3 regions of the Streptomyces sp. NPDC047022 genome follow, and region 3 is predicted to be linked to each of the others. Evidence: riboswitches for the same ligand, from Rfam matches in the RefSeq annotation. Region 3 holds a riboswitch; each other region holds the start of a gene.

Region 1 (4,432 bases), on a different contig from region 3:
CCGTAGTTGTTCGCGAGGTCATGGTGGGTGATCCCGAGGTCGAAGGCCCGCAGGGCGATGTCGCGCTGGGTCTCGAACGGCTGGTCGTCTCCGAAGTTGTGCCAGTAACCCAGGGACAGCAGGGGAAGGTCGAGCCCCGAGCGTCCGGTGCGCCGGTAGCGCATGGTGCCGCTGTAGCGATCGGGGTCCGCGAGGTAGTTCATCGGATGGTCTCCGGTGGTGCAGTAAAGAGTGCCCGTCGGGATCGAGGGCACGGGCCCACCCTGCTCCTAAGTGATCCTGAAGTCCAACTGTTCCCTTTCATGGGATTCACCAGTGCCGTTTCTTAATCGCTCCCGCGTTGCCGTACGGGGGTGTTGAGCCGCTCTTCGCACCCTTCCGACGTGCTGTGATGAGCCTCACCGCAAACATGAGGGGCCCCTCGAGTACTCTGGCGGAGTCGAACGTGAGGGACCCCTCCGAATTGGTTCGGCCGCCCGGCGGAAGACGGGTACAACCGTCTTGCAACGCCGTTCACAGAGCGAGGCCACACGCCTACGAGGCGGAATCGTGGCACGTCACAGGGAGATGATTATGAACAGGTTCGTCAGGCGCGTTCCGGCCGCTGTCGCTTCCGCGCTGATCGTGGGCGGAGCCGTTCTCGGCGCCGGTGGTACGGCGTCGGCGGCGACGTCCGGACCTGTAGACCGGGCCTCGGTCGTCAGCCACGAGGACCACGGCGTCCGCAGTGGCAAGCCCGCCGCGTACCAGGAGGGACAGTTCCGCTGGGACGGTCACCGCCTCTACGTCTGGAACCACGGCTGGTGGAAGGACGTGACCCCGGTCCGGAACGGCAGCGTCGACCTCTGGATCGTGGACCAGCTGCTGACCGCCCAGCACTGACGGACCGTGAAAGCGTCGAGAGCCGTGGCGTACGAGCTGCCCGTACGGCTCGTCCTGTCACGTGAGCTGTCCATGCCGTTGTCCATGGAACTCCACTACGAGGCCGGGGACCCCTACGCCGTCCGCGCCGTCTTCGAGACTGGCGGCGGCACGGACGGCGCGGTGGTCGAGTGGTTCTTCAGCCGCGACACGCTGACCGAGGCCCTGCGGGGGCACGCGGGTCATGGAGACGTCCGCATGTGGTCGGGCGACGGACTCGGCAGGGATGTGCTCTACATCGCCCTCAGCCCGCCGGCGGGTTCGGTCCTGCTCGAACTCCCGGCGGACGGCGTGGAATCCTTCCTCGGCGAAACGCGGCTCATGGTGCCGCCCGGGTCCGAGCCGGAGCACTTGGACCTGGATGCGGAGCTGGCGCATCTGCTGGCGGGCTGAACCCCGGATGTCAGCTCCTGGCCGGAAGACGCCCGAGCTCTGGTACAACGCAGAACTCGGGCGGCCGTCCGGCTTCACCCGGAAGACGCTCGCCGCCGTCACTCAGGCCGGCCGTACCACGCTGTGGATGATCGACTCACCGCCGTAGTAGATCGACTCCTCGCGGACGTATGCGCCGGGCTTCGGAGCGTGGATCATCATGCCGTTGCCGATGTAGATGCCGACGTGGCTGATGTCGTCGTAGAAGAAGACGAGGTCACCCGGCTGCGCATTGGCCAGGGAAACCGTGGTGCCCACGTTGACCTGGTCGTACGTGGTCCGCGGCAGATTCACGCCCGCAGCCCTCCAGGCGGCCGAGGTGAGGCCGGAGCAGTCGTAGGAGCCGGGACCGGTGGCGCCCCAGACGTACGGCTTGCCGATCTGCGCGCGGGCGAAGGCGAGCGCCTTTGCGGCCTTGGCGGTGTACGAGGAGTCCGAGGACGAGCCGGTCGAGCCCGTCGAGCCCGTCGAACCGGTCGAACCCGTAGAGGTCGTCGAGCCGGAAGAACCGGACGAGCTCGAGGATCTCGCGGCGGCGGCTTTCTGCGCCGCCTCCGCGGCCGCCTGCTCTTTCGCGAGCTCCGCGGCCTTGCGCGCGGCCTCCTCCTGCTTCTGCTTCTCGATCGCGGCGAGCCGGGCCTTCTCCTGCGCCGTCAGCTCGGAGAGCAGTTGGCGAGCCGAGGCGAGCTTCTGCTGCACGGCGGCCTTCTCGGTCTTCAGCTCGTTCTGCGACGCGGTCAGCGTCTGGAGGCTCTTGGCGGCCTCCTGCCGCTGCTTCATGGTCGCCGACTGCTGGGTGACGTAGTCGTCGACCGCGCCCTTTTCCCGTGAGGTCAGCCTGCCCATCAGCTGGGTCTGGTCGAAGTAGTCCTGCGGCGAGTTCGCGAGGAAGAAGGTGGCGGTGTCGGGCGCGGCGGCCCCCGTCCGGTACTGGGCGGCGGCGAACGTACCCAGTTCCTCACGCGCCTTGTTGAGCTTCTCCGTGCGCCGGGCGACGTCGTCCAGCAAGGTGTCGACGCTCTTGCGCTGCTTGTCGGCCTTCTCCTTGGCCTCGTTGTACTTGTCGGTAGCCGACTCCGCCTGGTGGTACAGGTCGTCGACCTTCTTCTCGACCTCCTCGACGCTCGGCTTTCCGTCGGAGGAGGGGGCGGCGTTGGCGGTCTGGGACAACAGGGCCACGGTGGTGAGCGCGGCCGTGGCGATGGCGGGGGTGCGTATGCCCGTTACCAGGGCACTGGCGGGGCGCGACTTGCGATGCGACGCCAAGGGAGGCGACTCCTTCCATTTTCCGCCTACCGAGTTAGCTGTCGGGTTCGGGCGGGTGGTTCGGAAGGGTTGCCCTACAGCCCAATTCCCCGCGGGAGGCTGGGCCGATTCACCCCAAGGTCGGTTGGGTCCCCGGCTCCGGATGCCGTGAAGGGGGCACGCCGGACTCGGCGGAGGCCGAGCGGCCCGGCGACGTTCGCCGGTGGGTGCCGTACGGCCCGCCCGTGACGGTAGCCAACTGATGTGGCCCCTGTGAAGGTTGGTGGGTGATATGCCCGATACATTTTCGTGACTTCAAGCGGGACTCCTCCGCTGTGTCGCCCTGTTCGCGGAGCGTGACGCCGCGAGCGGGGCCGCAGTACCGCTCATGCCGTCGGCATTGGAGAGACGGTTCTCGAAGAACCGGCTCCAACGGAATCGGGCCGTGGCCACGAGATATGAGGAACGCGCGGTCGGCTACGAGGCGATCGTTGCCAAGAACGCCTGTTCAGCACTCGGCGCAGGCATCCTCGCGGCACTCGAAGGCGGTGAGGGATTCATCGACCTGCCGGCGAGTGAGCGGGGGCTCGGGGAGTTCATGGGCGCACTGGGCGCGGAACGCGTCGAGCATCAGATGGAGGTGGCGCCGCCAGGCGTTGGGGGCGACGGTGCGGGTCGCCTGGATGATGCCCGCCTGCGACCACATGACGAAGGCGAGGTCCTCGGGAACGACGTCGTCCCGCAGGACTCCCTGCTGCTGGGCGTTGTGGAAGATCTGGTCGGCCAGTTCCTTCGCGCGCTCGACGGACTGGCAACTGACCGCGTGGGTCGGCAGCTTGGACGAGACGAGGTCGTTGAAGGCGCGGTCGCACGCCTGGAGTTCGGCGAACCTCTCCAGGTAGTGGCAGAACCCCTGCCAGGCGTCGTCCATGGCCGCCGCTTCTTCGGCGGCGTCGAGCAGATCGGTGAACTTTGCCGCGAAGAGCTCTTCGACCAGGGCGAGCCGGGTGGGGAAGTGCCGGTAGAGCGTGCCGATGGCGACGCCGGCCTGACGGGCCACGCCCTCGAGCGAGGCGCCCACGCCCTCGACCGCGAACGCGTCGCGGGCGGCGGCCACGATCGCGTCCCGGTTGCGCTGCGCGTCTCGGCGCAGTGGTTTGGCCGGTGCCTCGGGCGCGGGGAGAGCGGAACGGGGGCTCATGTGTCGAGCGTAACATGAGGGCCCCCTCGAAATCGGCGGTGTGCCTCGTATCACCTGATGGGGGAGGGGTCTGTCGCGCCACCGAATGGCGGGAGGCGCAGATCGAGTCGTGGGCGGCCGGGTGCACAGGACTTGTTTCACGCTACATGTAAGTGCATGATGCGGTTATGCATAAGCGGGTTATGGATCCGGCGGCCCCTCAGGTGTCGTCGGAGGACTTGATGACCGCCGTCGAGCAGATGGTCCGGTATGTACGCCACAGCGCCACGGCCGGCGGCCTGAGCGCGGCGGCGTCCTCCGCGCTCGCCCGGCTCGGCCGCGAGGGACCGCAGAGGCTGACCGAACTCGCTCGGGCCGAGAACGCCTCCCAGCCCAACATGACCCAGCTCGTCACGCGCATGGAGCGTGCGGGCCTGGTGCGGCGCGCCGCGGACCGCAGCGACGGCCGCGGCGTGCTGGTGGAGGCCACCGACATCGGCCTCGAGGTGGTCCGGCAGCGGCGGGCCGAACGCGCCCAGGCCCTTCAGGAGCTCATGGAGGAACTGACCGAAGCCGAGCAGCAGGCGGTGAAGACCGCTCTGCCCGCCGTGGCCCGCGCGATCCAGGACCGCCGGTCCCGTTTCTGACCCTCAC
Region 2 (4,432 bases), on a different contig from region 3:
TCAGGCTCACGGCCTTCATGATGAGCGCGCTGAGGCGCCTCAGCGGTGAGTCCGTTGCGCTGCTCAGCGGTCGTGCCAGGGTTCTCGTCGGAATGCTTCGGTGGGCTGCACGGAAGGTTTCGTCTCGTACAGGGGCAGACAGGACGTGGCAGTAGCGCAGGGCCAGGAGTCAGGAGGTCGTGGGGGCGAGTGGTTCAGCGGCCTCCCAGGCGAATCCGTCCGGGTCGGTGAAGGGGCCGGCGGTGCTGCCGAGGACGATACGGTGCGAGCCGGCGCCGTCGGCGGGTACGCCGAGGTCCTTGGCCAGGCCGCGGCGCTTGTACAGCGCCAGCTTGACCGGGCTGGACTCGCCGGGGTTGAACTCGGCGTACTTGCCGCCGAAGCTTCTGGCCACGGTCAGGCCCCGGCCTACGTAGAACTGCTTGCTGGCCTTCACGTCCTCGACGCCGAGCAGGAGGACGATCTCGTCGATCTCACCGGTGGCCGGGCCGGTGTCCTTCTTTGCCGAGGTCGCGACCTTCCAGATCGTCCCGTCCGGGGCCTGGACGACGCCGCCGTAGCCCCACAGCGACTTCGCGGCGGGCTTCAGCACCGTGGCACCGGCGTCCAGGGCGGCGCCGACGAAGCTGTCGACTGTGGCCGGCCGGGACACCGTGAGCGCCAGGGTGAAGCCACGGAACCCGGTGGAGTGTGCCTCGGACGCCCGCAGGCGTATGCGCGTGTCCACTCCGAATGCCCTGTAGAAGCGGTGGGCGCCCTCGGGGTCGGCCACCTCCAGGATGACGGATGCGATGGACGTGTGGGATGCGGTGGAAGCGGTGATTGCCATGGCCATCACGCTAGAGGCTCCTCGGCGGCCGGGGCTTCTCGATTCCTGACCGGTCTTGTCACTCGCTTCGCCACACACGCCGGCACCCCCTCCACCGTCATCGCAGAGCTCGCATCGTGGGCGTCACCCACGCCCTCAGCATGGTCGGCCGCTTCCGCCGCCTGGCGCCGGAAGGCCCCGGGTGACGCTGAGGTCCCTTCGTTTCCACCTGTGGCAGGGCCTCGGCAGGGCCGTGGAGACCTGTGTCGCCGCCCACCGCGGGTGCTTGCGTGCTCTAAACCGCCCAGGCCGCCGGGCGACTTGGAGGTGGACGCACCGGGGGGAGCCAAGCACCAAGGTGCTTGCTTGGGACCATGGTTGCGCTCCGCACGACGAGGGGGCATGGGTGCTGCCGGAGTGCAAGGTCGATCTGCACGCAGCGATCCGCGGTGGCTCGCGCTCCGTTCGCCGCGAGAGACGCGCCGAATCGGTGTTGCCGGCCAACTGGACCTCACTCCTGTGCAGTTACGGAAGCACCGCAGGACAGCTGCGCAGAAGGGCCTTGCGGATGCCTCGCACTCTGGTCTTTCGGGGCCTGCGCGTACTCGATCCCATGAGCGTCGCGGCCGACGCGGAGGCCGGCAGGCCGCGGCGTCCGCGAACAGGACTTCTGCTTTGCGTCCCGGGGCAAAGATAGGAAGGCAGGCCGCAGGCACGGGAGCCGAAAGATGAGCGAGGACAGCGCAACGGGGCCGCCGGGCACCGGCACCGACCGCACGCGGTGCCGTGGCGCCTCGGGCATCCTGTGGCGGGTGGCGGCGGGGCTGCTGCTGGCGGCTTCCGTGACCTACAACGACTGGCTGCTGCAGTTCTGGGTACAGACGGGCCTGGACCAGCGCGATTCCTACGTAAGTGAGGCCTTCGCCGCCGATCAGCCCCATCGAGTGCTGTTCAGCATGGTGGAGCTGGTCACGGCGGCTGCGGTGATCGCCGGTGCGGGTCTGGTCCTGGCGGCGCTGCCGCAGGGCTCGTCTCCCATCGGGTGGTGGGCGCTGGTGGCGTTCGGGGCCTGCTCCGTGGCCGACGTCGCGCTGCCGATGCGATGTGCGCCGTCCCGGGAAGCGGGTTGCCCCGCAGACAACCTCGCGCACACGATGACCAGCGGCCTGGTTCACCTCGCCTTGTTCACCTCGATGGCCTCCTTCTTCCTCTTCGCCGACTCGGCTCCAGAGGGTGGCTGCTCGGCGGGACGCTGGGCACGCTGGCTCTTGCCGGTGTCCATGGCCGCGGCGATCTCCTCCGTCGGCCCCTACATCGGCCGGCCGGGTGGACAGGGGATCGCCCAGCGGATTCACCTGCTCACGGTGAGCCTGTGGTTCTGGTTGCTAGCGGCCGAACTGTTGCGGGAGCGGCAGCGCACGTGACTTTCGCCGGAGTTGCTCGTCATGCAGCCGCTGTCGACGCCCTGCTGTGCCCCTCTGATCCCCGAGGCCACGGGGCTGGACGCCCTGAACGCCTCATACAGGGCGGCCAAGGAACAGCGTGCCGTGTCCGTCGCCGTCGAGTGTCAGGCCGAGCGCTGGACGGTGAAAGCCGACGCGGGGTTACACCTGGCGGCCGGCAGCCGCGCCGGTCCGCCGTTGGTGCTCCAGGCGGGCGGTCTCGAGCAGGCGCCGCCAGGAGCTGACCGTCGGCCTGCGGCGCAGCAGCGCACGGCGCTCGCGCTCCGTCATTCCGCCCCAAACCCCGTGCTCGATGCGCTGGTCGAGAGCGAGGGCAAGGCATTCCGTACTGACGGCGCAGCCGACGCAGACAAGCTTGTTGATGTGCTGCGCGGCTCCCGTGACGAACAACTCGTCCGGATCGATGGTCAGGCACGCCGCCCGCTCACTCCAGTGGTTGTCCGTCACCGACGGGATGACGTTCCCACGGTGCTCCGGCCCGTGTCTGGGTTCAGCGCCTGCCGACACCGCGTCGTCGATTCGCTGCTGAGCGCGGGAACGCGGTCGAAGTGGAGGCTTCTCGGAGCTGGTACGAAGATGCTTACCCATGGTGCGGTCCTCACCGGCGCCTACGAGGTTAGCTGTCGGGTTCGGACGTGAGTTGCCCGGCCGGGGCCGCGATGCGCGGCCTGTTCGGCTTCACCCCGAGCCGGACTGTCGAACGTACCGCAGCCCTTTGGCACCAGGTGCCGCGCTGCGTCCGCTCTCCCGTCCGGCGGAAGACTTCGGGTCCCCCGCTCCCGCCTGCGGCGCTTTCGCGTCTACTGTTCCCGTCGGCCGGTGGCAGGACTCGGCGTTCCGCGCCGGCGGGGCTCGTCTGGCGCGAGCTGAAAAGAATCAAGCACACCTCCGCAGAGAGTTCAACCTCGGGTATTCGACCGAGCAGTCCGGCCTGACGAGAGGTCGTTCTCATCCGTACTGACCGCACATCAGATGATTCCCGGTGTGTGGGATTGCGGCGCGGAAGAGGCGGAAGGTGTGGTGGTGGTCGCGAGTCGGGCGGTTGCTTGATCCTGCCTCATCCGAAGACGCCCAGACTTCGGGGGTCGGGTAGCAACGGGCCGAGAACCATGCCGACTCAACCAGAGTTGAGGATGCGGCAGATGTCCCCTTCGGTGCAGGTAGCAGGGTCGGTCGCGGAAGCGGTGCGGGCCAGCTCGCGCAGCTTGGCGCGGGTCGCGTCCAGTTCGGCGATCCGCTGCTCCACGTCGGCGAGGTGTCGGCCCAGGAGCTCGGTGACGTGACCGCAGGGCGTGTAACCGCCGTCGCGGATGGCCAGGACGTCGCGGATCTCGGCGAGGCTGAGGCCGGCCGCCTGGGCGGAGCGGATGAAGCCGACACGGTCCCGCACATCGGCCGGGTAGTCGCGGTAGCCACCCGGGGTGCGGGGCGGGTCCGCCAGCAGCCCGGCCTGCTCGTAGAAGCGCAGGGTCTTGGTGGTGGTGCCGGTGGCGGCGGCGAGGGTTCCGATGCGCATACCTCCACGGTAGCCCTTGACCTTCCAGTGCAATGGAAGGTCTAGCGTCGGCCTCGTGACCTGGAGGTGCCGCTGATGCGCCTGGAACTGCTGACCGTCCCGGACTGCCCGAACGGCCCGGTGCTCAAGGAACGCCTGATGCTCGCCCTCGCCGGCTGCACGGACGTGGAGCTGACCGCGCACGTGGTCGAAGGCCAGGCCGAGGCCGAGCGCAGGGGCATGCACGGCTCGCCGACGCTGCTGATCGACGGGCGCGACCCGTTCGCCCCTCCGGGTACCGCGGCCAGCCTGTCCTGCCGGACCTACGGAGAAGGGGACCGCCAGGCCTGCGGGGCGCCATCCGTCGAGCAGCTGCGGCAGGTTCTCGGCATCACGGTCACCAGAGGGGTGGACCAGACTGTGGGCCGGGTCCGGCGCCACCTTCTCGCGCCGGCCGAACGGGGCCTGCGGGCGGTGCAGCAGGCCATTCTGCGTTCCTTCGCCACCACGGGCTCCCCGCCCAAGGCAGCCGAGCTGGAGTCGGCGGCCGAGCCCTTCGGCCCCGCCGCCAGGGTGCTCGTCGAGCCGGCCGCCGAGGGCTTCCTCACCCCGGGCGGCACCGGTCGCGTCCAGGCCGCGTACCCGTTCTCCGCGATGCCCACCGAG
Region 3 (4,432 bases):
TCCGTCGGCGAAGGGCAGAACCTGAAGCCGCACATGCGGCAGCTCGGCCGCCTCCAGGAGCCGTCCCAGCTGGCGCGCCATGACGCCCGGTCCGCCGATCTGCCGGTGCAGCACCGCCTCGTCCAGGACCGCGCTGACTTCCAGCGGGGGATCCGCGCGCAGCACGTCCTGCCGGGCCAGCCGCACCTCCACCAGGGCGTCCAGCCGGGCGTCCTCCAGCGGGCCGGTCGCGGCCCGGGTCACGGCCCGGGCGTAATCGGGCGTCTGGAGCAGCCCCGGCACCACAGAGGTCTCCAGTGTCCGGATGGTGCTCGCCTGGGACTCCAGGCTGATGAAGTCGCGGTAGGTCGGCGGCAGCACCCCCCGGTAGGCGTGCCACCAGTTCTGCCGACCGCCCCCGTCCTCCGAGCCCGCCAGCACCAGGAGCAGCTCCCGCAGCTCGAGGTCCTGTGTGCCGTACGCGTCGAGCAGCAGCCGTACGTCGGTCGGTTTGACCTTGCTGGCGCCGGTCTCGATCCGGCTCACCTTCGACTGGTGCCAGCCGACGAGGCTCGCGGCCTCACCGCTGGTGAGGCCCGCCCGGGTGCGCAGAGCCCGTAACTCGGCGCCGAGTTTGCGGCGGCGCACCGCTGGTCCGTACTGCATGGCGACTCCTTCGGCCCGGCGCGCGGTGTCACGGCGACGGTAGAGGATGCTCCTGGGAGGCGGGCAAATACGGTCGGTCGTCGGAGAGTTCACCGCTTCGGGCGACAGATATATGCATATCTTGAGGGATCGCACCCAGTCGGGCCCCGGTGGTGGCAGGCTGACGCCAGCACCAGTCCGGGACCGTTACGCGCACCAGCCGCTCCGTGTCGGACCCCGGTCCCGTGGAAAGGGACGACGTCGCCATGGCAGACCACCAGGAAGCCTCCGTCACTCTGCCGAGCGATCCCGCCTCGGTCGCAGCAGCCCGGCGGTACGTGTCCGACGTCCTCACCGAGTGGGGCCTGCCGGGCGATGCCGAAGTCGCCGACACCGTACGCCTGATCGTCTCCGAGCTCGCCACCAACGCCGTGCAGCACACCCTCGGGCAGTCGCCCACCTTCACGGTCGACATCGCGCTGGACCGCGACGAGTTACTGCACATCGGCGTCACCGACAGCCACCCCCGCTTTCCCAAGCGCCTGCCCGCGGCCGTGCAGCAGGACAACGGCCGCGGCATGGTGATCATCCGCTGGCTCACCGCGGAACGCGGTGGCACGCTGAACGTGCGGCCCACACCGGAGGGCGGCAAAACCGTCTCCATCGAGCTTCCGTGGACCTCTCCGGTGCCCTCGGCCACGGCGGGCGGACAGCAGGAGCCCTGAACTCCTGAGCTGTGCCGTGCCGCCCGGCCGAAGGCGCCGCGCAACAGGGCGCGGACGGGCGCGGCAGGCGCCCGCGGCGGGCGACGCCTCGTCGCCGCCGTGCGCGACCGGGATCGCAGGACGCAGGGCGCCCGGCTCCAGGGGACGTGACGCGCTGGGTGTCGCCGCGGTCCTGGCCACCGTCCCAGGCACCACCGCGCCCCCGGGGCCCGCGCTCACCACGGCGCAGACCAGGGCGTGACCCGGCGTCTCGGCCGGCATCGACCATATGGGTCAGCGCCAGGTCGGTGTCGCCCGCCGCCACCGCGTGGCCCCGGTCGGCGCGTCGTGGTCCGCTGCTGGACGGACCGGCCAGGACGGTGGCCGCACCGCCCCGTATCGCGCGGTCCCTGGAAGGTGTCACCGGGAGTGCCCTGACGGCTCATGGCCTTCTGCTTCTCCTGGAGCCGCCGGCGGTGTGACGACGGCCCGCCGCACCAGCCGGGGCAGGAGCAGCCACAGCCCGACGCAGACCAGGAAGGTGCCCGCGCCCGCGGCGAGACCGGCCGCGCGGCCGAGCGACACATCCACCACCAGCAGCACGGACCCCGTGAACGCCAGGGTCAGTACCGCCATCCCGAACGCGGCCAGGCGGGAGGAGACCCGCACGATCGTCGGCTTGGCGTGCTGCTGGAAGAGCGTGCGGTGCAACGCGGCGGGCGCGGTGAACAGGGCGGCGGCCAGCACGGACAGCAGCAGCGTGCTGACGTACGTGGCGCGCTGCACCGTGTCCAGGGACGGGAAGCGCTGCGTGAAGGCCAGGGTGAGCAGAAAGGCGAAGAGGATCTGCACCCCGGTCTGGGAGACGCGCAGCTCCTGGAGCAGTTCGGTGAAGTTGCGGTCGGCGCGCTCCAGCGGCGTCTCGTTCCGCGTCTGGTCGGGTGCTCGGTCGGCCATGGAGAACAAGTAACCGTTTCCGCCCGGCCTCACGCTCCGGCGGGGTGACGGCGTGGCGCGCGCCACCCCGCCGGACGGGTCAGCCGACCCTGCCGGACGGGTCAGCCGACCCTGCCGTACCACACGCTCTTCGTCCAGATCTTCTCCAGCCTGACCACGGACCCGGTCTTCGGCGAGTGCCAGATCTTCCCCTTCCCGGCGTAGATGCCGACGTGGTAGACGTACCTGCCCGAATGGAAGAACACCAGGTCTCCCGCCCTGCGCTGCGAGGCGGAGACGTGGTGCGTCCGGTTGTACTGGGCCGCGGCCGTACGGGGCAGGCTCTTGCCCGCCTTCTTGTACGCGTAGAGCGTGAGCCCCGAGCAGTCGAAGCGACGCGGCCCGGTGGCGCCGTACTGGTAGGGGGACCCCTTCTTGGCCGCCGCGACCTGGAGTGCCTTGTACGCCACGGTCGCGGCGGAGGCGTCACCGGACAGGCCCGGGACCACGATGCTTCCGCCGACGGCGGCGAGGGTGAGGGCCGAGGCGGTGCCGGCCCGGGTGAGCAGCGACGGGACACGATTGAGCGCAGTCATGCGCAACCCTTCGTCAGCCGCCTGTGAAGGATGACCTGTCGGATTCGGACTGGCGAAGTAGCCCGGCCGCTCGCGCGGCTTCACCCCAAGGACCGCCCGGATCTCTCCGGCGGCCCGCCTTGCTGGGTCCTCCACTCCTGCCGATCCACTCCTGTCGACCGGTCATCCGGGCGGCGGCAGGACTCGGCGTCCGCCCGGACCGCCCCGCCGCGGTGGCGGGGGCTTGTCGTCAGGAAGGGATCTTCACCCACGGGTATGGAAAAATCACAGCGAAATCGGGGGTTTGTGGCGTTACTCACCACTCACCCGTTCGGGCTGACACTGCTGTGTTCGAGGGATGCTGATGGACCGTCCGAGGCTCCGACCTGCGCCGCAGCGCCTCATCCCGCCCTGGAATCAGACGCGTTGGGCGACCGGCCCGGGACCCCGGACGGCGCAAGCCCCTACTCCGCGCGACGGTCCACCATTCGGTCCGCTCGTGTCGCGATGGACGCGTCAACACCCGGCGGGAGAAGGGCGGATGATCGTATGTCGGTCCCTCAGTCGGCCCCCGGAGGCACCGTCACCCGGGCCGCGCGGCGTTCACCGTCGAGCACGCGCAACGCGCGGGCCAGGGTGGGACCGTGGAGTTCGCTCTCACCGCGCTGGTGCATCAGCGCCAGCGCATCGCGCAGGGCTGTCGCCTTGCCCACCAGGGCCTGTGCGGCTCGCAGTCCACTGTAGGTGCCGTCGGAGCGGGCGGGGTTGATGCGGCCGAGGAGGTCGACCACGTCGAGGTAGCGGTCGATCAGTTCACCTTCGGCGCGGGTCAGCGCGGGCAGCGGGGGAAGTTCGGGCGGCAGCATACGGGGCTCACTTCGTGCCGGGCGCAGTACGCCCGGCCCTGCGGCTCGGGATGACGGCGTCCACCAGTCCGTACGCCACCGCGGCCGGTGCGTCGAGGATCGTGTCCCGTTCGATGTCGGCGGCGATCCGCTCGGGGCTCTGCCCCGTGTGCCGGACGAGTATGTCCTCCAGTTGCTCCCGGCTGCGCACCAACTCCTCGGCCTGGATGACCAGGTCGCTGGTCTGCCCCTCCACCGGCTCCGGCAGGGAGGGCTGATGGATCAGCACGCGTGCGCCGGGAAGAGCGAACCGCTTGCCAGGCGTGCCCCCGGCGAGCAGCACCGCCGCGGCCGACGCCGCCTGGCCGAGGCAGACCGTTTCCACGTCGCAGGCGACGTACTGCATCGTGTCGTAGATGGCCGTCATGGCCGTGAACGAACCGCCGGGGGAGTTGATGTACAGCGAGATGTCCCGGTCCGGATCCAGATATTCGAGGTGCATGAACTGCGCCATCACATCGTTCGCCGATGTGTCGTCGACCGGTGTCCCGAGGAACACGATGCGCTCCTCCAGCAGCTTCGCGTACGGGTCGAGGGTCCGCTGTCCGTAGCCGGTGCGTTCCGTGAACTCGGGCAGGACATGGCGGGCGGACGGTCGGGTCATGGCAGGCGCCTCCTTGGAGCACTCTCGGATCGGATCGCTCTGTAAAAAATGTACAGGACGTACGCTTGCCTGGGTGGGCGGCAT

What was found. A riboswitch is a leader RNA that binds a small molecule or an ion and turns the genes downstream of it on or off. The one in region 3 is predicted to bind cyclic di-AMP.
Region 1: linked by a shared signal. The riboswitch ahead of ABZ845_RS10145 (NlpC/P60 family protein) and the one ahead of ABZ845_RS13925 (C40 family peptidase) in region 3 are both predicted to bind cyclic di-AMP.
Region 2: linked by a shared signal. The riboswitch ahead of ABZ845_RS25405 (WhiB family transcriptional regulator) and the one ahead of ABZ845_RS13925 (C40 family peptidase) in region 3 are both predicted to bind cyclic di-AMP.

What each region holds. Positions count from the first base shown of each region.
Region 1 covers NZ_JBEYVV010000006.1:188,723-193,154, forward strand. Annotated here, with positions in the region: gene mgrA (L-glyceraldehyde 3-phosphate reductase) at 1-203, opposite strand, end outside; gene ABZ845_RS10135 (hypothetical protein) at 574-882, shown strand; gene ABZ845_RS10140 (SsgA family sporulation/cell division regulator) at 955-1,314, shown strand; gene ABZ845_RS10145 (NlpC/P60 family protein) at 1,417-2,619, opposite strand; cyclic di-AMP (ydaO/yuaA leader) riboswitch at 2,627-2,802, opposite strand; gene ABZ845_RS10150 (helix-turn-helix domain-containing protein) at 3,107-3,799, opposite strand; gene ABZ845_RS10155 (MarR family transcriptional regulator) at 3,967-4,425, shown strand.
Region 2 covers NZ_JBEYVV010000030.1:35,760-40,191, forward strand. Annotated here, with positions in the region: gene ABZ845_RS25390 (glyoxalase) at 170-835, opposite strand; partial or broken gene ABZ845_RS25395 (AraC family transcriptional regulator) at 835-918, opposite strand; gene ABZ845_RS25400 (DUF998 domain-containing protein) at 1,537-2,232, shown strand; gene ABZ845_RS25405 (WhiB family transcriptional regulator) at 2,413-2,727, opposite strand; cyclic di-AMP (ydaO/yuaA leader) riboswitch at 2,862-3,072, opposite strand; gene ABZ845_RS25410 (MerR family DNA-binding protein) at 3,389-3,787, opposite strand; gene ABZ845_RS25415 (alkylmercury lyase family protein) at 3,863-4,432, shown strand, end outside.
Region 3 covers NZ_JBEYVV010000010.1:111,080-115,511, forward strand. Annotated here, with positions in the region: gene ABZ845_RS13910 (helix-turn-helix transcriptional regulator) at 1-645, opposite strand, end outside; gene ABZ845_RS13915 (ATP-binding protein) at 891-1,349, shown strand; gene ABZ845_RS13920 (DUF6328 family protein) at 1,749-2,285, opposite strand; gene ABZ845_RS13925 (C40 family peptidase) at 2,387-2,860, opposite strand; cyclic di-AMP (ydaO/yuaA leader) riboswitch at 2,864-3,059, opposite strand; gene ABZ845_RS13930 (hypothetical protein) at 3,400-3,705, opposite strand; gene ABZ845_RS13935 (ATP-dependent Clp protease proteolytic subunit) at 3,713-4,348, opposite strand.